One region of the Streptomyces sp. NPDC093591 genome, then DNA from elsewhere that is predicted to be linked to it. Evidence: riboswitches for the same ligand, from Rfam matches in the RefSeq annotation. Region 1 holds a riboswitch; each other region holds the start of a gene.

Region 1 (7,788 bases):
ACGACGCGGAGCGCAAGCGGGTCCTCGCCCTGTACAAGCGGCCAAGGCCGCTGGAGAACACCGACATCCATGTCAGCTTCGTGCCCGACGACCGCACCTGGGCCGACTGGATCGAGTTCACGCTCAAGTCCGTGGGCTTCCAGGTGCATCTGTTGCCCCATGGCACCACCCGTCCGTCCGACCGCACGGTCAGCGGGTCGGCGATGAAGTCGGCCACCCGAACCCTCGCGGTCCTGTCCCACGCCTACCGGGACTCCGCGGAGGCACGCGCGGCGTGGGAGGCCACCGACGCCGTCGACGGCCTGGGCAAACGGCGCAGCCTGGTGACCGTCCGCGTGGACGACGTACGGATGAGCCCGCCGTTCTCCGATCGCGGCGCCGCGGATCTGGCCCGCTTCGGCCCCAATGAGGAGGCCGCCCGGCAAGCGCTGCTGAATGCCGTGGATGCCCCGACACAGCCGCTGTACAGCCCGGCCGCCGCAAGCGACGGCGGTCCCCGCTTCCCCGGGGCCGAGCCCTCGGTGTTCTCCATGCCGATCCGCAACCCGTCCTTCACCGGACGCGAGCGGCTGCTGGGGTCTTTGCGCGAGCGGCTACGGGCGGGCAACCACACGGTGCTCCTGCGCGGCATGGGCGGAGTGGGCAAAACGATGCTGGCCCTGGAGTTCGCCCACCGCTTCAAGAGCGACTACGACGTCGTCTGGCACATCCAGGCCGATCAGCGAAACCTCGCGGTGGAGCAGTTCGCAGGGCTGGCAAGCCATCTGGAGGTCGCCGAGCGCAAGAACCCGACGGCGACGGCGGCCGGCGTCAAGGACGCGCTGCGTCTGGGCCGGCCCTACAGCCGCTGGTTGCTGATCCTCGATAACGTCGAACACGTGAACGATCTGTCCGACCTTCTGGTGAGCAGCAAGTCCGGCCACGTCCTGATCACCAGTCAGCGCTCCGAGGGCTGGGAACGGTATGCGGAGATCGTCGACGTCAGCGTGTTCGAACGCGATGAGAGCGTGGCGCACCTCAAGCGCAGGCTCACCGAGTGCAGCACCGAGGAGGCCGACGAAGTGGCCTCCGCCCTCGGCGATCTGCCGCTGGCCGTCGAACACGCGGCTGCCGTGCTCAAGGAGAGCGGCCTGCAGACCCACGAGTACGTCAAGCTCCTCGAGCGCCAGCCCGCCGCCGACACGGCCGGCCTGAGCCCCGACGACCGGCTGCTCGACGTCTCCAAGACCTGGAGCGTGGCCATCGGGCAGCTCAACAAGAACTTTCCGCCGGCGGTCCAACTGCTCAAATTGGCCGCCTGGTTCAGCCCGGAACCGATCTCCATGGATCTGTTGCAGAGCACGCAGATCGCACAGTCCCTGACCGGCCAGGACAGCGCGGGCGATCAGGAGTTCCGCCCGCGCGCCTTCGACAGCACGGAAATGATCGCCCGCGCGTTCCAGGAGCTGAGCCGGCTCTCACTCGCCACGGTGGACCGCAAGTCGCGCAGTCTCCGCGTACACCGCCTGGTGCAGATGTCGGTACGCCTGAACATGACGGAGACGGAGCAGGAGGCCACCCGGGACGTCGTGTTCCGCACTCTGGTGGCCGCCCGTCCCGAACAGGACGACCCCGAGGACCACAACACCTGGGACCGTTACCGCATCATCTGGCCGCACCTGGGAACTCCATGGGCCCTGACGGCGCCCGACTACGGCATCCGCAAGCTGATCGTGGACCGGGTGCGCCAGTTGCGCCGCCGTGGCGAGCTGAAGCAGGCTTACGACCTGAGCACGCGTGTTCATCAGGGCTGGGTCGAACGCAGCGGGCCTGACGAGCGCTGGGTGCTCCACATGGGCTTCCAGATCGCCAACATCCTTCGCGCCCAGGGCCGTTACCAGGAGGCCCTGGACCTGGGCATGGACGTACTGCACCGCCAGGAAGCGGTCCTGGACAGCCCGCACGATCTGCACATCCTCATGACGTCCGGCGGTGTGGCGGCCGACCTTCGAGGTCTGGGCCGCTACAGCGAGGCACTGGAACGCGACCGCCTCAACCACGAGCGGTTCCTCGAGCTGTTCGGCGAAGACCATCCGCGCAGTCTCATGGCGGCCAACAATTACGCCGTGTGTCTACGGGTGCTGGGACAGTACACGGACGCCCTGCGGCTGGACCGCACGACGATGGACACGCGGAGCAAGATCCTGGGCGCGGAACACGCCTGGACACGCGAATCAACCATCAGCTACGCCCGCGATCTGCTCGACTGCGGCGACTACACCGGATCCGAGCTCCAGTTGCGGCGCACCTACAGCCAATGCCTCGCCAACGAGCAGTTCGGCCCGTCCTCTCCCACCACCATCAACGCGGGCAAGGCGCTGTCGGGCGCCCTGCGCCAGCTGGGCCGGGCGCAGGATGCGGAGGAACTGACGCTCGCGGTGCTGTCCAGTCTGCCCGCCGATGAGGGGTCGGCCTCACCCAACCGGCTGCTGCTCCAGCTGAGCCTGGCCGGGGTACTGGGCGCGCAAGGCCGTACCGAGGAGGCCCTCGAACTGGCCCGCCGGGTCCTGGACGACTGCCGTCGCTTCTTCCACGACCAGCACCCCTATACGGCAGCCTGTTACGCAAACCTGGCCGTGCTGCTCTACACGGCCAACGAGGCGGCATCCTCCCTGGCACACGCCGAGCAAGCGGCGAGGGTCTTCGCGGAGATCTTCGACGACGACCACCCGTTCACGCTGATGTGTCGGATGAACCTGGCCAATGCCCAGGCCGCACTGGGGCAGCGTGAACTGGCCCGCGCCACCTACGAGGAGGTACTGGACCGGCTCCGCGATGTCCTCGACGACGACCAGCACCCCGCCCCACTGGTCTGCGCGGCCAACCTCGCGGTGGTCCTGAACGAGCTGGGAGAGGCCGAGGCCGCCGAACGGCTGCGTGAGGAAGTGCTCGGCGCGCTCACCGCCCGGCTCGGGGCCGACCATCCCCGCGCTTCGGCCTTGCGCGAGTGGAGCCGCTCGGGCTGGGAGTTCGACCCTCACCCGGTCTGATCCGATCCGATCTGCGAGGCGCTCGCCGTCCACCGGCGAGCGCTCAGCAGTGATCCGGAGCTCCCGCGAGCACGGCCGGGCGCCGAACCCCTACACGGCGGCCCCGAAGCGTTCGCGGGCACGGTCACGAAGCCAGGCGAGTATTTCGGGTACGGCCGGCAGCGCGGCGAAGTGGGCTGCCTCGGGTTTCAGCACGGCGGTCGCCGAGGGGATGCGGTCGGCCAGCCACCGGAAGTGGCCGACGGGCGAGAAGGTGTCGTACTCACCGTGCCACAGCAGCAGCGGCACCTCGACGATCTTGCCTGGCTCGAAGCCCCAGTCCCGCCGGAAGGAGAGCACGTCGTCGAGCCATCCGAAGGAGGAACGCACCACGCTGGTCTGGTAGTTGGCGAGCAGCAGACCTCGGATGCCGCCGTGCCCCACCACGGCCTTGTCGGCCGTGGGCATCTCCGGGGTCAGCAAGCTCAACAGCGATTCGGGATTGTCACGGATGGCATCCGCGTTGCTGGCCAAGTTGGCCTTGAGCCGGTCCAGGCACTCCACGGAGCCCTCGTCGAGTGCCGCGGTAGCGGCCTCGTAGGCGATGACGTTGGATTCGGCCATCCCCTCGAACCAGTCGAGCCCCTCGGCATCGGGAGGCGCGATGCTGACCAGCGCGGCGGCGCTCGCCACCCGGTTCGCAAGCAGCGCGGCACAGGCCAGCGCGTGCGGCCCGCCGCCGGAACGACCGACCACGGAGAAGTGGTCGATCTTCAGGTGATCGGCGATGGCCTCCACGTCCGCAGCGGCGTGATCGACGGTGCGGCCCTTCAACCGGTGTGATTCCCCGTATCCCGGCCGGTCGTAGGAGATGAGCCGGATGCCCAGTTTGTAGAGGTCGATGGCGCGTGGACGCGGTCCGACCCTGCTGCCCGGAGTGCCATGCAGCAAGAACACCGGGTGCCCCTTCGGGTCCCCCGACGTCTCGAAGGAGAGCAGCCTCCCACCATCGCCGCTCTCGACACTTCCCAACACCAGGTGTGCCTCCCGTCGCCAGCGCCGCGGCCGCCCGGAGCGGGACCCAGAGAACCAGCATCCCGCCCGTCAGGGCGCCAGTCGACACACAAACCAGCCGTCTGTAGCGACGGACCAAGGGTTTTCGTAAGACGCAATGTCATGGGGTGACGGTTGCGCGTCCCCGAGGGCCGCTCGCACCGACCAAACGGTAGAGGATTGCCGCCCTCCGCCGGACCATTCCAGCCATGTCAGGAGCCAATCGGCGCAAAGTGCACGTTTACTTTTGACAGCATCGTGATCACAACGGCCCAGGGCGGCGATCATGCGTGCCGTAGGTCGTACCCACATGATGGAGTCGCCCGACACACCGCGCATCCTGACGTCGCCCGATACCGGTCCATCCACAAAAGACAGACCGATTCCGCAGGGGGAATCAGGCACGCCCCATGGTGGAGCTCGGCAACACCGGTCGACCGCCAGGGGCGAAATCCAGCCGAACCGTGGCCCTCCGTCCGGCACGTTCAATACATGCCCATGGAGCACCTCGACTGCCTTGAGCACCTTCTCGCCGAACGCGCCTGCGAGCGCATCGTCGTCGACTTCGTCCACCGCCTCGACCTCGGCGAACCGTCCTCCGTCGCCGAGCTGTTCGCCGAGGACGGCACGTGGGAGTGGCCGGCGGGGGAGCGGCTCGTCCAGGGGCGGGGCGCGTTGCGCGCGTACTTCGGGTCCCGTCCCGCCGACCGTCTCTCGCGGCGCCTGATGTCCAACATCCTCGTCACGGTGACGTCCGCCGACACCGCGACGGCGACCTCGTACTTCACGACGTACCGCGTCGACGGCCACGAGGGCGGCCTGATCCCGCCGGGCCCCCCGGTGCAGGTGGGCCACTACGAGGACACGTTCCGCAGGTCGCCGGACGGCATATGGCTGCTGTCCGCCCGGGTCCTCCATCTGGCCTTCGGCGGACCCACCCCGCGCCCGCCCAGGCCATGAAGGTCCGGATCCACTCCTCCGCCTCGCCGAGCACTTCGACCTCGCGTGCCGTCATCGTCGGGTTGGCGGCGCGTCGGCGCAGGGCCTGCGTGAGGCCGTCCTCGGTGAGGTCGGAGGGGTCGGCGAGGAGGGCGGCGAGCATCGCGCGGACGGGTGTGGCGAACCGCTCGTCGGCCAGGGCGGCCTGCGCGAGGATCACCGCGGACATGCCCCAGTCCAGGCCCGGGTCGCCCTCCTGAGCGTTGGCCCAGTCAATGACGCGGGGGCCGTCCGGAGTGAGCATCACGTTGTCCGGGTGGAGGTCCAGGCGGACGACGCGCCCGGGGACGGCATGCAACCGCCGCAGGAGGCGGGCCAGGATGTCCCCGCCCTCACGCGGGTCGACCCGTCCCGCGAGGAAGGCCTCCAGCATCGTCGGGCCGTACAAACGCTCCATGACCAGCTCGTTCCGCGAGGAGTCGGCGAGCCGGACCGCCGGCACCGGGTAGCCGTGCGCGCGCAGCCGCTCCATCAGGGCGGCCTCGGCGAGTGAGTCGCTGTAGCCCTCCCGGTCGTGGCGCAGCACCCACGCCTCGTCGATCTCGTACACGGCGCACGCGCGCCCCGAACCGAGCAGCCGCCGCCCTGCCCTCGCCGTGATCCCCATGCGCCCGAACCTATCCCCCACACAGCCTCCCCTCAGCCGCTTCGTTACGGGCCGGTAGAGTGACGACGTCGTCATCACACCCGTACAGGGGGAAGCCGGTGCAAATCCGGCGCTGACCCGCAACCGTGAGCCACCTCGTGGCAAGCCGGATCGCCCCGTACGGATTCGTGACCGGCTCACGTGTCCCGGCAGCCGGCCGGAGCACGGCACCGTCGAGGTATACGGAGCCGAGCCGCCCGGGGGTCCCCCCTGTGCTGCCCGGTTCCCCTGAGGGAAGGGCACCCGCCGATCATGTACGTCCGCCGCAGCGCCGCGGCCCTGGCCGCCGTCACCGTGATCGGCACAGCGACTCCGCTCGCCCAGGCCGCCACCCCGTCCCCGTCCGCCTCGCTCCCCGCCGGGCTGTACGGCACCGCCGACCCGACGTACGACGGCGTCTGGCGGCAGTCGCTCGTGCTCATCGCGCAGAACCGCATGGAGCTGGAGCCCGCCGCCGAGGCGATCGAATGGCTGGCGGGGCAGCAGTGCGCCGACGGGGCGTTCGCGGCGTTCCGCGCAGCCCCTTCCAAGGCGTGTGACGCCAAGGTCATGGTGGACACCAACAGCACGGCCATCGCCGTCCAGGGCCTGGCCGCGGTCGGCGAGCACGACACCGGGGTCGAGAAGGCGGTGACCTGGCTGAAGTCCGTGCAGAACAAGGACGGTGGCTGGGGCTACACGCCCGGCGGGGCCAGTGACGCCAACTCGACCTCGGTCGTGATCGGCGCACTCAACGCCTTCGGCGACGACCCCGCCGAGGTCCGCAAGGACGGCAAGTCGCCCTACGACGCCCTGCTCAACCTGTCCCTGCCGTGCGCGAAGGGCGGCGCCTTCGCCTACCAGCCGGACAAGAAGGGCACGTTGTCGGCCAACGCGGACGCGACGGCGGCCGCCGTCGTCGGTGCCCTGGGGATGGGCACGCTGACGGCGCGGGCCGGTGACGAGAAGGACATCGCCTGCACCGACTCGACGGACCTCACCCGGGAGCAGGCCGCGGCCAACGGCGCCGCATACCTCGGCAAGGCACTTGAGAAGGACGGCCACCTGAAGTCCGCCCTCGCCGGAGCCGAGGACCAGCCCGACTACGGCAACACCGCGGACGCGGTCGTCGCGCTCGCCGTACAGGGTGGTGAGTCGGCCGCCCGCGAGCCCCTGACGTGGCTGGAGAAGAACGCCGCGGCCTGGGCGAAGCAGAGCGGCCCCGCCGCCTACGCCCAGCTGATCCTCGCCGCCGACGCGACGGGCGCCGACCCGCGTGACTTCGGCGGCACGGACCTGGTCGAGCGGCTCAACGCGCAGGGCCCCGCCCCGCGGACGGCGAAGACCGAATCGGCGAAGGCGTCGCAGCGGCAGGACGACGACAACGGCGTCAGCGTCTGGTGGATCATCGGCGTCGGCCTGGTCGCGGGCATCGGCGTCGGCTTCCTGATCAGCGGCCGCAACAAGGGCAAGTGACCGTGGTCCGACGTGCTTTCACCGCACTCCTGGCCGCGCTGGTCCTGCTGACCGGCGCGGCCCAGGCCGCCCACGCCACCGGCTACCGCTACTGGTCCTTCTGGGACCGCGACGGCGACACCTGGATCTATGCCACCCAGGGTCCCTCCCTCGCCCGCCCCTCCGACGGCGATGTCCAGGGCTTCCGCTTCGCGGTGAGCGAGGACTCCAAGGACGCGGCGAAGCCGAGGGGTGCGGCCGAGTTCGCGGTGATCTGCGCGAGGACGCCGGCGCAGGACGGCACGAAGCGGGTCGCCCTGGTCATCGACTTCGGTACGACGGCGGACGCCCCGTCCGACGAGACGCCCCCGGCGCGCCGTACGGCATGCGCCCGGGTCGCCCCCGACGCGAGCACGGCAGAGGCCCTGGCCGCGGTGGCCAAGCCCCTGCGGTACGACACGAACGCCCTGTTGTGCGCGATCTCGGGGTATCCGGAGAAGGGGTGCGGGGAGCCGGTGTCGGGGGGCAGGAAGCCCGCGGCAAGCGAGGACACGGCCACCGAGAAGCAGGACGAGTCGGAGGGCGGCCCCTCGCTGGGCCTACTGGCGGGGATCGCCGTAGTGGCCGTACTGGGAGCGGCAGCGGTCT
Region 2 (7,788 bases), on a different contig from region 1:
GCCGGCGGACGGGGGTCGCCCCGCGTCCGCGATGTCGTCGGCCATATTCCTTCACTCCCTTTAGTACGTGGATCCATACAACAGGGAGTAAGGAGACATTCAGGTCATTGAACGAGCGCGGCCAGGTCCTCGGCGGTGGAGGGACCGGCTGCCGCCTCGGACAACAGCCCTTGTGACCGCAGGAGTTGGGCCGCCGCCACCCCCCACGGCAACCGCAGTCCGGCCTGCCGCAGCAGATCGGTGCGGACCAGCATCTCCGGCGCCGGACCGGTGCGTGCGCCGGACGGGGTGAGGAGCGCCGCGTCGTCCGCCCAGCGCAGGGCCAGGTCGACGTCGTGGGTGGCCATGACCACCGTGGTGCCGCCCGCGCGCAGCCCGTCGAGGGTGGCCAGCAGACGCTCCTGGCCGTCCGGGTCGAGCCCGGCGGTCGGTTCGTCCAGGATCAGCACCCGCGGCCGCATCGCGACGGCGCCCGCGATGGCGGTGCGCTTGCGCTGCCCGTACGACAGCAGGTGCGTGGGCCGGTCGGCCAGCGCGGTGATGTCCAGGGCGGCGAGCGCCTCGTCGACCCGCGCGCGCACCTCGACGTCGGGCAGACCGAGGTTCAGCGGGCCGAAGGAGACGTCCTGGGCGACGGACGCGGCGAAGAGCTGGTCGTCGGGATCCTGCACCACCAGCTGAACGGTCGTACGCAGCCGGGTCAGGCCCTTGCGGTCGTAGGCGACCGGCGCACCCTCCACCGTCAACTGCCCGTCGCGCGGGCGAAGTCCGCCGCTGAGCAGCCGCATCAGCGTGGTCTTGCCACTGCCGTTGCGGCCGAGCAGCGCCAGCGCGCGCCCCTCGCGGACGTCGAAGTCGAGGTCGCTGAGCACGACGGGGCCGTCCTCGTAGGCGTAGGACGCGCCCCGCAGGGCGACCAGTGCGGTGGGCTCGCTCATGGCAGGGCCTTTTCCAGTACGAGGGTGAGGGCGGCCAGCGCTGCGAGGAGCGCGCAACTCACGGCCGTGAAGCGGACGGAGACCCGGGCCTCGGGCACCAGGACGCGCAGGGTGCCGTCGTAGCCGCGCCCGGCGAGCCCGGCCTGGAGACGGGTGGCCCGGTCGAAGGCCCGCACGAAGGCGGTGGCCCCGAGCCCGGCCAGGGAACGCCACTCCGCGGCCCGGCTCATGTGCCCGAGCCGGGCGGCCTGGGCCTCCCGGATACGGCGCATGGAGTCCAGGAGCAGGAAGCTCATGCGGTACGTCACCAGGGCGACGTCCACGACCGGCGCGGGCACCCCGGCCTTCACCAGGCGGGGCAGCAGGTCGGACATCGGGGTGGTGAAGGCGAACAGCAGCACCCCGAGCGAGGCGGCCGAGGTACGCAGCAGCAGCTCACCGGCGCGCAGCGGACCGTCGTCGGCGAGGGACACGAAGCGCTCCGGCCCGCCGACCTGGACGAGCAACGTGACCGCGCCGGTCACGCAGAAGCCCAGCGGCACGCGGTAGGCGCGCCACAGCCGACGGCCGGGCACGCCCGCCGGTCCCAGCAGCACTATGACTGACGTCAGGAGCACCAGGGCCGCGCCCGGCCAGGGCGGCAGCGAGATCGCGAGCACGGTGAGACCGAGCCCGAGCACGGCCTTGTCCACGGGGTGACGGCGGCGCCAGCGACTGCTGTGCGCCGCCGCGTCGATCGGCAGCACGGGAGGTCAGGCCCTTTCGGCCGTGGATTCCCCGGCGGTGTCACCGGCTGCGCCGCCGGTGTCCCCCACCCGCTCCAGCGCCCGCTGTTCGCCCTGCCGCCGCCCCCGGTGCAGACCGAAGTAGTAGGCGAGGACACCGGCGCCGAGGGCCGCCTGGAGGGCGAAGAGCGCCGACTCGATCTCCCCGGACGGCGGTTCGTACAGCGGCGAGAACCAGGGCTTGTAGTCCGGCTCGATCTCGGTGATCGCGGTCTCCGCCTCGGCGTCGGCGCCCGTGAACGGCTCCTCCTTGTGGTCGCCGAGGCCGAGGGCCAGCGGCAGCACGGCGAGGGCGGCCACGACGAGCAGCAGCAAGAGGTTGATCTTCGTGTTCCTGCTCATCGGGCCACCGCCTCGGTCTCGGTCCCGGACTGCTTCTTGTCCTTGGTGAGGAGCACGCCCAGCCGGGTCAGTTCCCCCTTGCTGGACTGCACCAGCAGCCGCATCACGAGCACCGTGAGCAGGCCCTCGCTCACCGCGAGGGGGATCTGGGTGACGGCGAAGATGGAGCCGAACTTGCCGAGCGCGCCCAGGAATCCGCTGCTCGGGTCGGGGAAGGCGAGCGCCAGCTGGACGCTGGTGACGCAGTAGGTGGACAGGTCGGCGACGAACGCCCCGAAGAACACCGCCACCATCAGCGGCACGTCGTACCGCCGCAGCAGTCTGTACAGGGCGTATCCGGCCCAGGGCCCGACGATCGCCATCGAGAAGACGTTGGCGCCGAGCGTGGTCAGGCCGCCGTGCGCGAGCAGCAGCGCCTGGAAGAGCAGGGTGATGGTGCCCAGGACCGCCATGATCGGCGGCCGGAACAGGATGGCGCCGAGGCCGGTGCCGGTGGGGTGGGAGCAGCTGCCGGTCACCGAGGGCAGCTTCAGCGCGGACAGGACGAACGTGAAGGCCCCGGAGGCGCCGAGGAGCAGTGTGCTCTCGGGGTGCTCCCTGACCTCACGGGTGAGTGAACGGACTCCGTGGACGACGAACGGCGCGGACGCGACGCCCCAGGCGACGGCGTGCGCCGGAGGCAGGAAACCCTCGGCTATGTGCATGGCTCAGCAGACCCTCTCCAGCACCTCGTGGATGGTTGACGCGCCTTGGCCGGTCTCCTGGCTGACGGGTACCACCGCCCGTGCTCCGCCTTCCCGGGTCCCGAAGGTCCCAGTGGCTGCCCGTTCGAGGGCTGGAGCCGGACTTCCCGATTCACAGTGGCGAGGGCCGCACCGGCATCACACCGGATTTCCCGTTCACCAAGGCGTGGTGACAGTAGTGCCCGCACAGGGTGGCTGACAAGCGCGCCTCGGGGGCTCGAAAGGGGCGCTCGCCGCTCGTCAGGCGCCTGCCGCAAGGACGGGACCCGCCCTCGATACGGCTCTCCGACTCGTAGGAAGTTCCCTCGCCGGCGCGTAACGTGAATCCACATGAAGATCCTCATCAGCGCCGACATGGAGGGCGCCACCGGAGTGACCTGGCCGGCCGACGTGCTGCCCGGAACGCCCCAGTGGGAGCGGTGCCGGGGGATGTTCACCTCGGACGTCAATGCCGCGGTGCTGGGGTTCTTCGACGGCGGTGCCGACGACGTCGTCATCAACGAGGCGCACTGGACCATGCGCAATCTCCTGCTGGAGCGGCTCGACGAGCGGGCGGAGATGCTCACCGGCCGGCACAAGGCGCTGTCCATGGTCGAGGGCGTCCAGCACGGCGACGTGGACGGCATCGCCTTCGTCGGCTACCACGCGGGCGCCGGCATGGAGGGCGTCCTCGCGCACACCTACCTCGCCAACTCCATCACCGGGGTGTGGCTGAACGACGTGCGGGCGAGCGAGGGGCTGCTGAACGCGCATGTCGTCGCCGAATACGGCGTGCCCGTCGTGCTCGTCACCGGCGACGACGTGGCCTGCGAGGACGCGCTCGGGTACGCGCCCGGGGCGCTGAAGGTCGCCGTGAAGGACCACGTCTCGCGGTACGCGGCCGTGTGCCGTACGCCGGCCAGGACCGCCGCCGACATCCGGGCCGCCGCCAAGGAGGCCGCCGCGCTGGCGGTCCGTCAGGCGCCGGTGAGCGGCGGGCCCTTCACCGTCGCCGTCGAGTTCGACGCCGAGCATCTCGCCATGGCCGCCACCGTCGTCCCCGGCGTCGAACGGATCGGGGAGCGGAAGGTGGCGTACACCAGCGAGCGGATGTACGAGGGAATCCGTACCTTCAAGGCAGTGACCACGATCGTCTCGGCCGCGGTGGAGGAGCAGTATGGCTGACGGGCAGGCACTGGACGAGGTCGTGACGTTCACCTCCGACCTCATCCGCATCGACACCACCAACCGGGGCGGCGGCGACTGCCGGGAGCGGCCCGCCGCCGAGTACGCGGCCGCGCGGCTGGCCGAGGCGGGCCTGGAGCCCACCCTGCTGGAGCGCACGAGCGGCCGTACGAACGTGGTCGCCCGGATCGAGGGCACCGACCCGTCGGCGGACGCGCTGCTCGTGCACGGTCATCTGGACGTGGTGCCCGCGCAGGCGGGGGAGTGGAGCGTGCACCCCTTCTCCGGGGAGATCCGTGACGGGGTCGTGTGGGGCCGGGGCGCGGTCGACATGAAGAACATGGACGCGATGGTCCTCGCGGTCGTCCGGGCCTGGGCGCGGGAGGGCGTGCGGCCCCGGCGGGACGTCGTGATCGCGTTCACCGCCGACGAGGAGGCGAGCGCCGAGGACGGCTCCGGATTTCTCGCCGACCGGCACGCGGGGCTCTTCGAGGGCTGCACCGAGGGCATCAGCGAGGCCGGTGCCTTCACCTTCCACGACGGCGGCGGGCGGCAGATCTATCCCATCGCGGCCGGGGAGCGCGGCACCGGCTGGGTCCGGCTCACCGCCCGCGGGCGGGCGGCGCACGGCTCCAGGCCCAACCGGGAGAACGCGGTCACCCGCCTCGCCGCCGCCGTCACCCGGATCGGCGCCCACGAGTGGCCGCTGCGGCTGACCCCGACGGTCCGCGCCGCCCTCGCCGAACTCGCCGCGCTGTACGGCCTGGAGGCCGACCTGGACGACGTCGACGGGCTGCTGGAGAAGCTCGGGCCGGCGGCCGCGCTCGTCGAGGCGACCGTCCGCAACAGCGCCAACCCGACGATGCTGGAAGCCGGTTACAAGGTCAACGTCATCCCGGGGGAGGCCGTGGCCCATATCGACGGCCGCTATCTGCCGGGCGTCGAGGACGAGTTCCGCGCCACCCTCGACGAACTCACCGGGCCCGACGTGGAGTGGGAGTTCCACCATCGCGAGGTGGCCCTCCAGTCGCCGGTGGACTCGCCGACGTACGCCAGGATGCGCGCCGCCGTCGAGGAGTTCGCGCCCGAGGGGCACGTGGTGCCGTACTGCATGCCCGGCGGCACGGACGCCAAGCAGTTCTCGCGGCTCGGCATCACCGGCTACGGCTTCTCCCCGCTGAAGCTGCCGGACGGCTACGACTACGGGGCCATGTTCCACGGCGTCGACGAGCGGGTGCCGGTCGAGGCGCTGCACTTCGGCGTCCGCGTACTCGACCGGTTTCTGCGGACGGCCTAGGGGAGTTGAGGCAGACGGTGCGGACGCTGGCGTACGGTTCCTGGCCCTCGCCCATCGACGCGGCCCTCGCCGCCAGGCACGACGGGCACCCCGAGTACGTGGGCTTCGTCGGCGACGAGGCGTGGTGGACCGAGCCCCGGCCCACGGAGGGCGGGCGGCGCACCCTGGTGCGGCGACGGGCCGACGGTGTGGAGGAGTCGGTGCTGCCCGCGCCGTGGAACGTGCGCAGCCGGGTCGTCGAGTACGGCGGACATCCCTGGGCGGGCGTGGTGGTCGACGGCAGGCCGCTCGTCGTCTTCGTCGACTTCGCCGATCAGCGGCTCTACCGGTACGACGAGGGCGGCGAGCCGCGCCCGCTCACTCCCGTCTCCGCGGTGGGCGGTGGACTGCGCTGGGTGGAACCGCAGGTGCGACTCGAACTCGGTGAAGTGTGGTGCGTGCTGGAGGAGTTCACCGGCGAGGGCCCCACCGATGTGCGCCGCGTCCTGGCCGCCGTCCCGCTGGACGGCTCGGCGGCCGGGGACCGGGACGCCGTACGCGAACTCACCGACGACCGGCACCGGTTCGTCACCGGGCCGCGGCTCTCGCCCGACGGGCGGCGCGCGGCGTGGCTCGTCTGGGACCATCCGCGGATGCCGTGGGACGGTACGGAGCTGCTGGTCGCCGAGGTCGGCGCCGACGGCACGCTCGGCGGCCCGCGGACCGTCGCCGGCGGGCCGGAGGAGTCCATCGCGCAGGTGGACTGGTCGCCGGACGGCCGGCTGCTGTACGCGAGCGACTGCAGCGGCTGGTGGAACCTCTACCGCGACGGCGAGCCCCTGTGCCCGCGCGAGGAGGAGTTCGGCGGGCCGCTGTGGAAGCCCGGCCTGCGCTGGTTCGCCCCGCTGGCGGGCGGACTGATCGCCGTCGTGCACGGACGCGGGTCGACCGCCCTCGGGGTCCTGGACCCGGAGACCGGCGAGATCGTCGACGCGGCGGGCCCCTGGACGGAGTTCGAGCCCACCCTCGCGGTGCACGGCGAGCGGATCGTCGCCGTCGGCGCCAGCCCGCGCAGCGCGCACGAGGTGGTCGAGCTCGACACCTGTACGGGCCGGGCCAGGGTCATCGGCGCCGAGCACGACGACGCCGTCGACCCCGCCTACTACCCCGAACCGCAGATCCGCACCTTCACCGGCCCCGCCGGAGACGAGATCCACGCGCACATCTACCCGCCCCACAACCCCGGCTGCGTCGCCCCCGGCGGCACCCCGCCGCCGTACGTCGTCTGGGCGCACGGCGGGCCGACCGGCCGGGCGCCCCTCGTGCTCGACCTGGCCATCGCCTACTTCACCTCGCGCGGCATCGGGGTCGCGGAGGTCAACTACGGCGGCTCCACCGGCTACGGCAGGGCCTACCGCGACCGGCTGCGCGAGCAGTGGGGCGTGGTCGACGTCGAGGACTGCGCGGCCGTCGCGCTCGCCCTCGCCGACGAGGGCACCGCCGACCGGGACCGGCTCGCCATCCGCGGCGGCAGCGCGGGCGGCTGGACCGCGGCGGCGTCGCTCACCACGACCGACGTCTACGCCTGCGGCACGATCCTCTACCCCATCCTCGACCTGGCCGGCTGGGGCGCCGGAGAGACCCACGACCTCGAGTCGCGGTACCTGGAGACCCTGGTCGGCCCCCTCGCCGAGGTACCGGCTCGCTACGCGGAACGCTCGCCCGCCGCACACGCCGACCGTCTCACCGCGCCCTTCCTGCTGCTGCAGGGCCTGGACGACGTCATCTGCCCTCCCTCCCAGTGCGAGCGGTTCCTGGCCCGTCTGGAGGGCCGCCGGGTGCCGCACGCCTACGTCGCCTTCGAGGGGGAGGGCCACGGATTCCGGCGGGCCGAGACCATGATCCGCGTCCTGGAGTCCGAACTCTCCCTGTACGCTCAGGTCTTCGGACTGCATCCGACCGGCATCCCGAAGCTGGAGCTCGCCAAGTGAACGCGCCCGTACGGCCACTCGTACGACCGTCCCGACTCGCCCCCGGCGCCCGCGTGGCCGTCGTCGCCCCCAGCGGGCCCGTGCCCGAGGAGCGGCTGCAGGCAGGCCTCGACGTGCTGCGGGGCTGGGACCTCGACCCCGTGGTGGCACCCCATGTGCTGGACCGGCACGGCGAGTTCGACTATCTGGCGGGCACGGACGCCGGCCGGGCCGCCGATCTCCAGACCGCCTGGTGCGATCCGTCCGTGGACGCGGTGCTGTGCGCGCGGGGCGGGTACGGGGTGCAGCGGATGATCGACCTGCTCGACTGGGACGCGATGCGGGCGGCCGGACCGAAGGTGTTCGTCGGCTTCAGCGACATCACCGTGCTGCACGAGGCGTTCGCCGGTCGGCTGGGTCTGGCCACGCTCTACGGGCCGATGGCGGCGGGCGTCGACTTCATCAAGAACGCGCGGGCGCAGGAGCATCTGAAGGCCACCCTGTTCGAGCCGGAGTCGGTGCGCACGATCACCTCCACCGGCGGCCGCGCGCTGGTCCCCGGCCGGGCGC
Region 3 (7,788 bases), on a different contig from region 1:
CCTCAAGTCGCGACCGCGTCGGGGCACTTTAGGGCGGAAGACGGACGTCCGGAAGTACACATATGCGGATACATCATCCCCTCCCCATGCTTGGCCGGGGATCGATCGGCATTCAATGAACGTCCAGTAATCTCTGGGGGATTTGTCGTGCACGTCGCCATTCCGGGGGGAAATATGGCTCGTGATCGCAAACCGTCCCGCCACCGCTCCCGCCTCATAGCGGCATCCGTGGCAGCGCTCGCCCTCGGGGGGACCGCACTCGCCGAGATTCCGGCCGCGGCGGCCGGCAAGCCCAAGGGACATGACGTCTCGTCCCACCAGAAGAACGTCAACTGGCAGAGCGCGAAGGCGAAGGGCGCCAGGTTCGTCTACGTCAAGGCGACGGAGTCCCACACCTACCGCAACCCATACTTCAGCCAGCAGTACAACGGCTCCCGCAATGTGGGTCTGATCCGCGGCGCGTACCACTTCGCGCTGCCGAACAAGTCGTCGGGCAAGGCGCAGGCGGCGCACTTCGTGCGCAACGGCGGCGGCTGGAAGTCGGACGGCTGGACTCTGCCGCCCGCGCTCGACATCGAGTACAACCCGTACAGCAAGCACAAGTGCTACGGGCTGAGCAAGGCGAAGATGGTCAGCTGGATCCAGTCCTTCAGCAACGAGGTGAAACGGCTGACCGGTCGCCGTCCGGTGATCTACACCACCACGCACTGGTGGAACACCTGCACCGGCGCCAGCCGCGCCTTCGCCTCGAATCACGCACTGTGGATAGCCCGCTACGACTCCGCGACCGCGGGGGCTCTGCCGGCCGGATGGCAGTTCTGGACCATCTGGCAGTACGACAACGGCAGCGGCAGCCTGCCGGGTGACCAGAATCTCTTCAACGGGTCGATGACCCAGCTGAGGAAGTTCGCCCGGGGCTACTGAGCCTTGCGGCGTCTGGGCCGCGCGATGACCGACGAGACCGACGGAGCGGCGATCTCCGCTTCCGTCAGAACAACCCCCTCCACAGGACACCGTGCGGCCTGCCCCAGTTCATCTTCCGTTCACTCAGGTTACCTACGTTCGTCCGGACAATGACCTCGAACGATTGCCTGGGTAAATGGAAAACTTCTCGCTGATCCTCGCGATTGTGGTGGTAACCGCACTCGCGTTCGATTTCACGAACGGTTTCCACGACACCGCCAACGCGATGGCCACGACCATCTCGACCGGTGCGCTCAAGCCCAAGGTCGCGGTGGCCATGTCCGCCGTGCTGAACCTTGTCGGCGCCTTCCTCTCCGTGGAGGTCGCCAACACGATCTCCAAAGGTCTCGTCGACGAGACCGGCATCCGTCCCGAGGTCATATTCGCCGCCTTGGTCGGCGCGATCCTCTGGAACCTGCTGACCTGGCTGGTCGGACTGCCCTCCAGCTCCTCGCACGCCCTCATGGGCGGCCTGATCGGCGCCACCATCGCCTCGGCCGGCGTCGGCGCGGTCCACGGCGACGTGCTCGTCACCAAGGTGCTGATCCCGGCGATCGCCGCCCCGCTGGTCGCCGGCATCGCCGCGCTGCTGGCCACGCGCCTGACGTACTCCCTCGGCAAGAAGGCCGACGGCAACGCCTCCAAGAAGGGCTACCGCGCCGGCCAGATCGCCTCCGCCGGCCTGGTCTCGCTGGCCCACGGCACGAACGACGCGCAGAAGACGATGGGCATCATCACCCTCGCCCTGGTCGCCGGCGGCACCCTCGCCCCCGACTCCGACCCGCCCATGTGGGTCATCCTCTCCGCGGGCATCGCCATCGCGCTCGGCACCTACCTCGGCGGCTGGCGCATCATCCGCACCATGGGCAAGGGCCTGACCGACCTCCAGCCGCAGCAGGGCTTCGCCGCCCAGACCAGCGCCGCGACGGTCATCCTGGCCTCCTCCCACCTGGGCTTCTCCCTCTCCACCACGCACTCCGTCTCCGGCGCGGTGATGGGCGCGGGTCTGGGCCGCAAGGGCGGCGTCGTCCGCTGGTCGACGGCCACCCGCATGTTCGTCGCCTGGGGCCTCACGCTCCCGGCCGCCGCACTGGTCGGCGCGCTCGCCGAGTACGTGACCGGCTTCGGCGCCTGGGGTACGGCCCTCGTCGCGATCTTCCTGGTCGCCTCCAGCGCCGCCATCTGGAAGATCTCCCGCCGTGAGGTCGTCGACCACACGAACGTCAACGAGACCGACGAGCCGGCGGGTGTCGTCACCACGGCGATGGCCGCCGTGACCCCGCCTCCCACGGGCGGCTCGGTGAGCGAGGAACTGGCGGCCACCATCCCGGCCCCGTCCTCCGAGCCGACGCCTTCGCAGACCACCACGGTCTGACACCCAGCCGCTTACTCACCCCAGTTACCCAGGAAGAAGAATCATGAAGATCGACTGGGCGGCCCTCGGCTCCGTCTTCGGCGTCAGCCTCGTGGTCACGGTGGCCCTGGTGGGCCTGTTCACCCTCGGTATCGCGGGCCTGTCCCGCCAGGAGAAGGCCTCGGCCCAGGGCGGCTCGGCGGCCCTCGCGGTCACCGGCGCGTACGCGTGCTTCGCGGCGTGTGCGGCGGCTGTGACCTACGGCATCTACCTGATCGTGGCCTGACGCATCCGGCCTCCGCGTCCGCCCTGCCCGCCTCCGTCTCACGACGGTGGCGGGCAGGGCGCTTTTCCACCCCGGTGTGGGGTTCTGCACACTCCGCTGTCGCAGGTCAACGGCAAGTTGACGCCCCTTCCAACCCCGTGGTGGACTTCCGGAGCCATGTACGGCGGCAGAAGAGGAAGCCGGTGAAAGTCCGGCGCGGTCCCGCCACTGTCACCGGGGTAGAAAGCCCCGGGAGCCAGGAACTCTCGCCGCCGGTCTCGTCGAACCAGGGCGTGGACACCCTGAGTGAGGACATAACGCGATGCTCGCCTGCCGATCGACATGCAGTATCAGACCCGCGTCTGACCCCACGGTCGGCTGACCCCGATGCGTGCCGATCGCGTCTTCGCGTACGGCGCCGCCGCCGGACTCCTCGGTGACCTGCTGCTCGGCGACCCTCGCCGGGGGCATCCGGTCGCCGCGTTCGGGCGTGCCGCCGGCGCCGTGGAGCGGGTGTTGTGGCGGGACCACCGAGGGTGGGGCGCGCTGCACACCGCCGTGTGCGCCGGTGGCGCCGTAGCGCTCGCAGCCTTCGCCGCTCGTGCCGTACGTACCTCTCCCGCCGCCTCTCTCGCGCTGACCGGCGCCGCCACCTGGGCCGTCGTCGGGGGGACTTCGCTCGCCCGGGAGGCCCGGGTCATCGGGCGTGCCCTGGAGGCCGGCGATGTCGAGGCGGCCCGGGCGCGGCTGCCGCATCTGTGCGGGCGGGATCCGCAGGCGCTGGACGCGGACGGGATCGCCCGGGCCGTGGTCGAGTCCGTCGCCGAGAACACCTCCGACGCGGTCGTGGGGGCGCTGGTGTGGGGGGCCTTGGGAGGAGTGCCGGGGCTGGTCGGGTTCCGGGCCGTGAACACGCTCGACGCCATGGTCGGGCACAAGTCGCCCAAGTACCGGCGGTACGGGTGGGCTTCGGCCCGGCTCGACGACGTCGCCGGGTGGCCCGGGGCGCGGCTCACCGCCGTGCTCGCGGCTGTGGCGGGGGGCGATCCGCGGGGGGCCGTGCGGGCCTGGCGCGCCGATGCCGCCAAGCATCCGAGTCCCAACGCCGGGCCGGTCGAGGCGTCGTTCGCCGGTGCCCTCGGGGTGCGGCTGGGCGGGACCCTGTCGTACCGGGGGCGGGTCGAGCACCGGCCCGTGCTCAACGGCGGTGCCGGGCGCGCCGTCGTCACCGGCGACATCGAGCGTGCCGTACGTCTCTCCCGGCGCGTCGGTTGGCTCGCGCTCGGCGTCAGTGTCGCCGCGCGCCGCATCGTGAAGGGGCGTACGTCATGACGGGCGGTGGGCTTCTCGTCGCCGGTACCACCTCCGACGCCGGCAAGAGCGTCGTCACCGCCGGGATCTGCCGGTGGCTGGTGCGGCAGGGGGTCAAGGTCGCGCCCTTCAAGGCGCAGAACATGTCCCTCAACTCGTTCGTGACGCGGGAGGGGGCCGAGATCGGCCGGGCGCAGGCCATGCAGGCGCAGGCCTGCCGCGTCGAGCCGACCGCGCTCATGAATCCCGTACTGCTCAAGCCCGGTGGCGAGCAGAGCAGTCAGGTCGTGCTCATGGGCAAGCCGGTCGGGGAGATGAGCGCCCGTGGGTATCACGGCGGTCGGCAGCAGAAGCTGCTCGGGACCGTGCTCGACTGTCTTGCCGAGTTGCGGGGCACGTATGACGCGGTGATCTGTGAGGGGGCCGGCTCTCCCGCCGAGATCAATCTGCGGCGGACGGACATCGTGAACATGGGGATCGCGCGCAATGCGCGGCTGCCCGTGCTCATCGTCGGTGACATCGACCGTGGCGGGGTCTTCGCCTCGTTCTTCGGGACGGTCGCGCTTCTGTCCCCCGAGGACCAGGAGTTGGTCGCCGGGTTCCTCGTCAACAAGTTCCGGGGGGACGTCTCGCTGCTCGAACCCGGTCTCGACATGCTGCACGGCCTCACCGGCCGGCACACGTACGGCGTCCTGCCCTTCCAGCACGGGCTCGGCATCGACGAGGAGGACGGGCTGCGGGTGTCCCTGCGGGGCGCGGTGAGGGAGTCGCAGGTCTCCGCGCCCGTCGGCGAGGACGTGCTGCGCGTCGCCGTCTGCGCCATCCCCCTCATGTCGAACTTCACCGACGTCGACGCGCTGGCGGCCGAACCGGGTGTCGTCGTGCGGTTCGTGGACCGGCCGGAGGAACTCGCCGACGCCGATCTCGTCGTGATTCCGGGGACCCGGGGGACGGTCAAGGCCCTGGAGTGGCTGCGGGAGCGGGGACTCGCGGACGCGCTGGTCCGAAGGGCCGCCGAGCAGCGGCCCGTTCTCGGCATCTGCGGCGGCTTCCAGATCCTCGGCGAGCACATCGAGGACGAGGTCGAGAGCCGCAAGGGGCAGGTGGAAGGGCTCGGTGTCCTTCCCGTGCGGGTGCGGTTCGCGCGCGAGAAGACCCTCACCCGGCCGGTGGGGGTAGCCCTCGGCGAGCCCGTCGAGGGGTACGAGATCCATCACGGGGTCGCTTCCATGGCCGGCGGCGAACCCTTCCTTGACGGCTGCCGGGTCGGCCAGACCTGGGGCACGCACTGGCACGGCTCGCTGGAGTCGGACGGTTTCCGGCGGGCCTTTCTGCGTGAGGTGGCGGCCGCCGCGGGCCGTCGCTTCGTGCCGGCCGCCGACACGTCGTTCGCCGCGCTGCGCGAGGAGCAGCTCGACCGGCTCGGCGACCTGATCGAACAGCACGCGGACACGGACGCGCTCTGGCGGCTCATCGAGTCGGGCGCGCCGCAAGGACTGCCTTTCATTCCACCGGGAGCGCCCGCATGAGCACTGTGTTGTTGTTGTCGACCGCCGACACGGACCTGCTGGCGGCCCGCGCCGCCTCCGGTGCCGACTACCGGATCGGCAACCCGACCCGCGTGGACGTCGAGAGCGAGCTGCCCGCACTGCTCGACGGCGCGGACATCGCCGTCGTACGACTGCTGGGCGGCAAGCGGGCCTGGGAGGACGGGCTCGCCAAGCTCAAGGGGTCCGGCGTGCCGACCGTGCTGCTGGGCGGCGAGGCCGTCCCCGACGCCGAGTTGATGGCCGAGTCGTCCGTGCCGGCCGGTGTCGTCGCCGAGGCGCTGAAGTATCTCGTCGAGGGCGGGCCCGCCAACCTCACCGAACTCGCCCGGTTCCTCTCCGACACCGTGCTGCTGACGGGCGAGGGGTTCGTCGAGCCGCAGAAGATGCCGGAGTACGGCGTCCACGGCGAGCGTCCCCTCCTCGACGGCCGTCCGACGGTCGGCGTGCTCTTCTACCGGGCCCATGAGCTCAGCGGCAACACCGCCTTCGTGGACACCCTGTGCGACGCCATCGAGGCTCAGGGCGCCAACGCCCTGCCGGTGTACTGCGGTTCGCTGCGCGGGGCCGACGCGGAGCTCTACGAGATCCTCGGCAAGGCCGACGCCCTGGTCGCCACCGTCCTCGCGGCGGGCGGCACGCACGCCTCGCAGGCGTCGGCGGGCGGCGACGAGGAGGCCTGGGACATCGGCAGGCTCGCCGAGCTGAACGTCCCCGTGCTGCAGGGCCTCTGCCTCACCTCGTCGCGGGCCGCCTGGGACGAGTCCGACGCCGCGCTCTCCCCCATGGACGCGGCGATGCAGGTCGCGATCCCGGAGTTCGACGGGCGCCTGATCACCGTGCCGTTCTCCTTCAAGGAGCAGGGCCCGGACGACGTGCCCGTGTACGTCGCCGAACCGGAGCGGGCCGCGCGCGTCGCGGGGATCGCCGTACGGCACGCGCGGTTGAAGCACAAGCCGAACGCCGACAAGAAGCTCGCGCTCGTCTTCACCGCCTACCCGACCAAGCACTCGCGCGTCGGCAACGCGGTCGGCCTGGACACGCCCGCGTCGGCGGTACGGGTCCTGGACGCGCTGAAGGCCGCCGGGTACGGCCTCACCGAGTACCCCGACAACGGCGACGAGTTGATCCACCGGCTCATCGAGGCCGGCGGGCACGACGTCGAGTGGCTCACCGAGGACCAGCTGGCCGCCGCGCCCGCGCGGGTGCCGCTGGCCGACTACCGGACCTGGTTCGACAAGCTGGATCCCGAGCTGCGCGACGCCATGCTGGAGGCGTGGGGCGAACCGCCGGGTTCGCTGTACGTCGACGGCGAGGACATCGTCCTCGCCTCGCTCCAGTTCGGGAACGTCGTCGTCATGATCCAGCCGCCCCGCGGCTTCGGTGAGAACCCGATCGCGATCTACCACGACCCGGACATGCCGCCGTCACATCACTACATGGCGGCGTACCGGTGGCTGGACAACTCGTTCGGCGCCGACGCGATCGTGCACATGGGCAAGCACGGCACGATGGAGTGGCTGCCCGGCAAGGGGCTCGGGCTCAGCGGCGGTTGCGCGCCGGACGCCGTTCTCGGTGATCTGCCGCTGATCTACCCGTTCATCGTCAACGACCCCGGCGAGGGCACCCAGGCCAAGCGCCGCGGTCACGCCACCGTCGTCGACCACCTCGTGCCGCCGATGGCACGGGCCGACACCTACGGTGACCTGGCCAAGCTGGAGCAGCTCCTCGACGAGTACGCGCTCGTCTCCGACCTGGACCCGACGAAGGCGCCCGCGGTCCGGGCGCAGATCTGGACGCTGGTCAAGGCGGCCGAGCTGCACCACGACCTGCACGTGGACGAGCAGCCGGACGACGAGGAGTTCGACGAGTTCGTCATGCACATCGACGGCTATCTGTGCGAGATCAAGGACGTGCAGATCCGCGACGGGCTGCACATCCTCGGCGGCGGGCCGGTCGCCGAACCGCGCGTCAACCTCGTGCTCGCCGTGCTGCGCGCCTCGCAGGTGTGGGGCGGGCAGGCCAATGCCCTGCCGGGGCTGCGGGCTTCGCTGGCCGCTCATTTCGGGCTCGACGAGAAGGAGTTGCTGGGCGAACCGGGTGCGCCGCTGAAGGTGCCGGTGGAGCTGTCCGACCTCGTCGAGGGCCCGTCGCGTACGGCGGCCGACGCGATCGACCTGCTGGAGCAACTGTGCCGGCGGGTCGCGGAGGGGATGGAGTCCCTGGCGTGGGACGCGGCGGCCGTCCCGGCTCTCGTCCGTGACGTCCTCGGCACCGAACTCCCCGACGCCGTCGCCGTGTTGGAGTTCGCCTGCGCCGAGGTCGTGCCTCGCCTGGCGAGGACCACC

Evidence for each region. A riboswitch is a leader RNA that binds a small molecule or an ion and turns the genes downstream of it on or off. The one in region 1 is predicted to bind cobalamin.
Region 2: it holds a riboswitch for cobalamin, as region 1 does, so the genes downstream of both, ACIREI_RS18600 (energy-coupling factor ABC transporter permease) here and ACIREI_RS06195 (prenyltransferase/squalene oxidase repeat-containing protein) in region 1, are expected to answer to the same signal.
Region 3: it holds a riboswitch for cobalamin, as region 1 does, so the genes downstream of both, ACIREI_RS43930 (cobalamin biosynthesis protein) here and ACIREI_RS06195 (prenyltransferase/squalene oxidase repeat-containing protein) in region 1, are expected to answer to the same signal.

Annotation. Positions count from the first base shown of each region.
Region 1 covers NZ_JBIWIY010000002.1:639,679-647,466, forward strand. Annotated here, with positions in the region: gene fxsT (FxSxx-COOH system tetratricopeptide repeat protein) at 1-3,029, shown strand, start outside; gene ACIREI_RS06180 (alpha/beta fold hydrolase) at 3,120-3,965, opposite strand; gene ACIREI_RS06185 (nuclear transport factor 2 family protein) at 4,554-5,021, shown strand; partial or broken gene ACIREI_RS06190 (phosphotransferase) at 5,023-5,667, opposite strand; cobalamin riboswitch at 5,698-5,842, shown strand; gene ACIREI_RS06195 (prenyltransferase/squalene oxidase repeat-containing protein) at 5,959-7,161, shown strand; gene ACIREI_RS06200 (SCO2322 family protein) at 7,164-7,788, shown strand, end outside.
Region 2 covers NZ_JBIWIY010000008.1:139,711-147,498, reverse strand. Annotated here, with positions in the region: gene ACIREI_RS18620 (APC family permease) at 1-45, opposite strand, end outside; gene ACIREI_RS18615 (ATP-binding cassette domain-containing protein) at 105-938, opposite strand; gene cbiQ (cobalt ECF transporter T component CbiQ) at 935-1,684, opposite strand; gene ACIREI_RS18605 (energy-coupling factor ABC transporter substrate-binding protein) at 1,691-2,065, opposite strand; gene ACIREI_RS18600 (energy-coupling factor ABC transporter permease) at 2,062-2,769, opposite strand; cobalamin riboswitch at 2,799-2,987, opposite strand; gene ACIREI_RS18595 (M55 family metallopeptidase) at 3,139-3,972, shown strand; gene ACIREI_RS18590 (M20/M25/M40 family metallo-hydrolase) at 3,965-5,269, shown strand; gene ACIREI_RS18585 (prolyl oligopeptidase family serine peptidase) at 5,275-7,239, shown strand; gene ACIREI_RS18580 (LD-carboxypeptidase) at 7,236-7,788, shown strand, end outside.
Region 3 covers NZ_JBIWIY010000031.1:60,882-68,669, forward strand. Annotated here, with positions in the region: gene ACIREI_RS43915 (lysozyme) at 175-924, shown strand; gene ACIREI_RS43920 (anion permease) at 1,100-2,338, shown strand; gene ACIREI_RS43925 (hypothetical protein) at 2,382-2,603, shown strand; cobalamin riboswitch at 2,728-2,871, shown strand; gene ACIREI_RS43930 (cobalamin biosynthesis protein) at 2,970-3,914, shown strand; gene ACIREI_RS43935 (cobyric acid synthase) at 3,911-5,422, shown strand; gene cobN (cobaltochelatase subunit CobN) at 5,419-7,788, shown strand, end outside.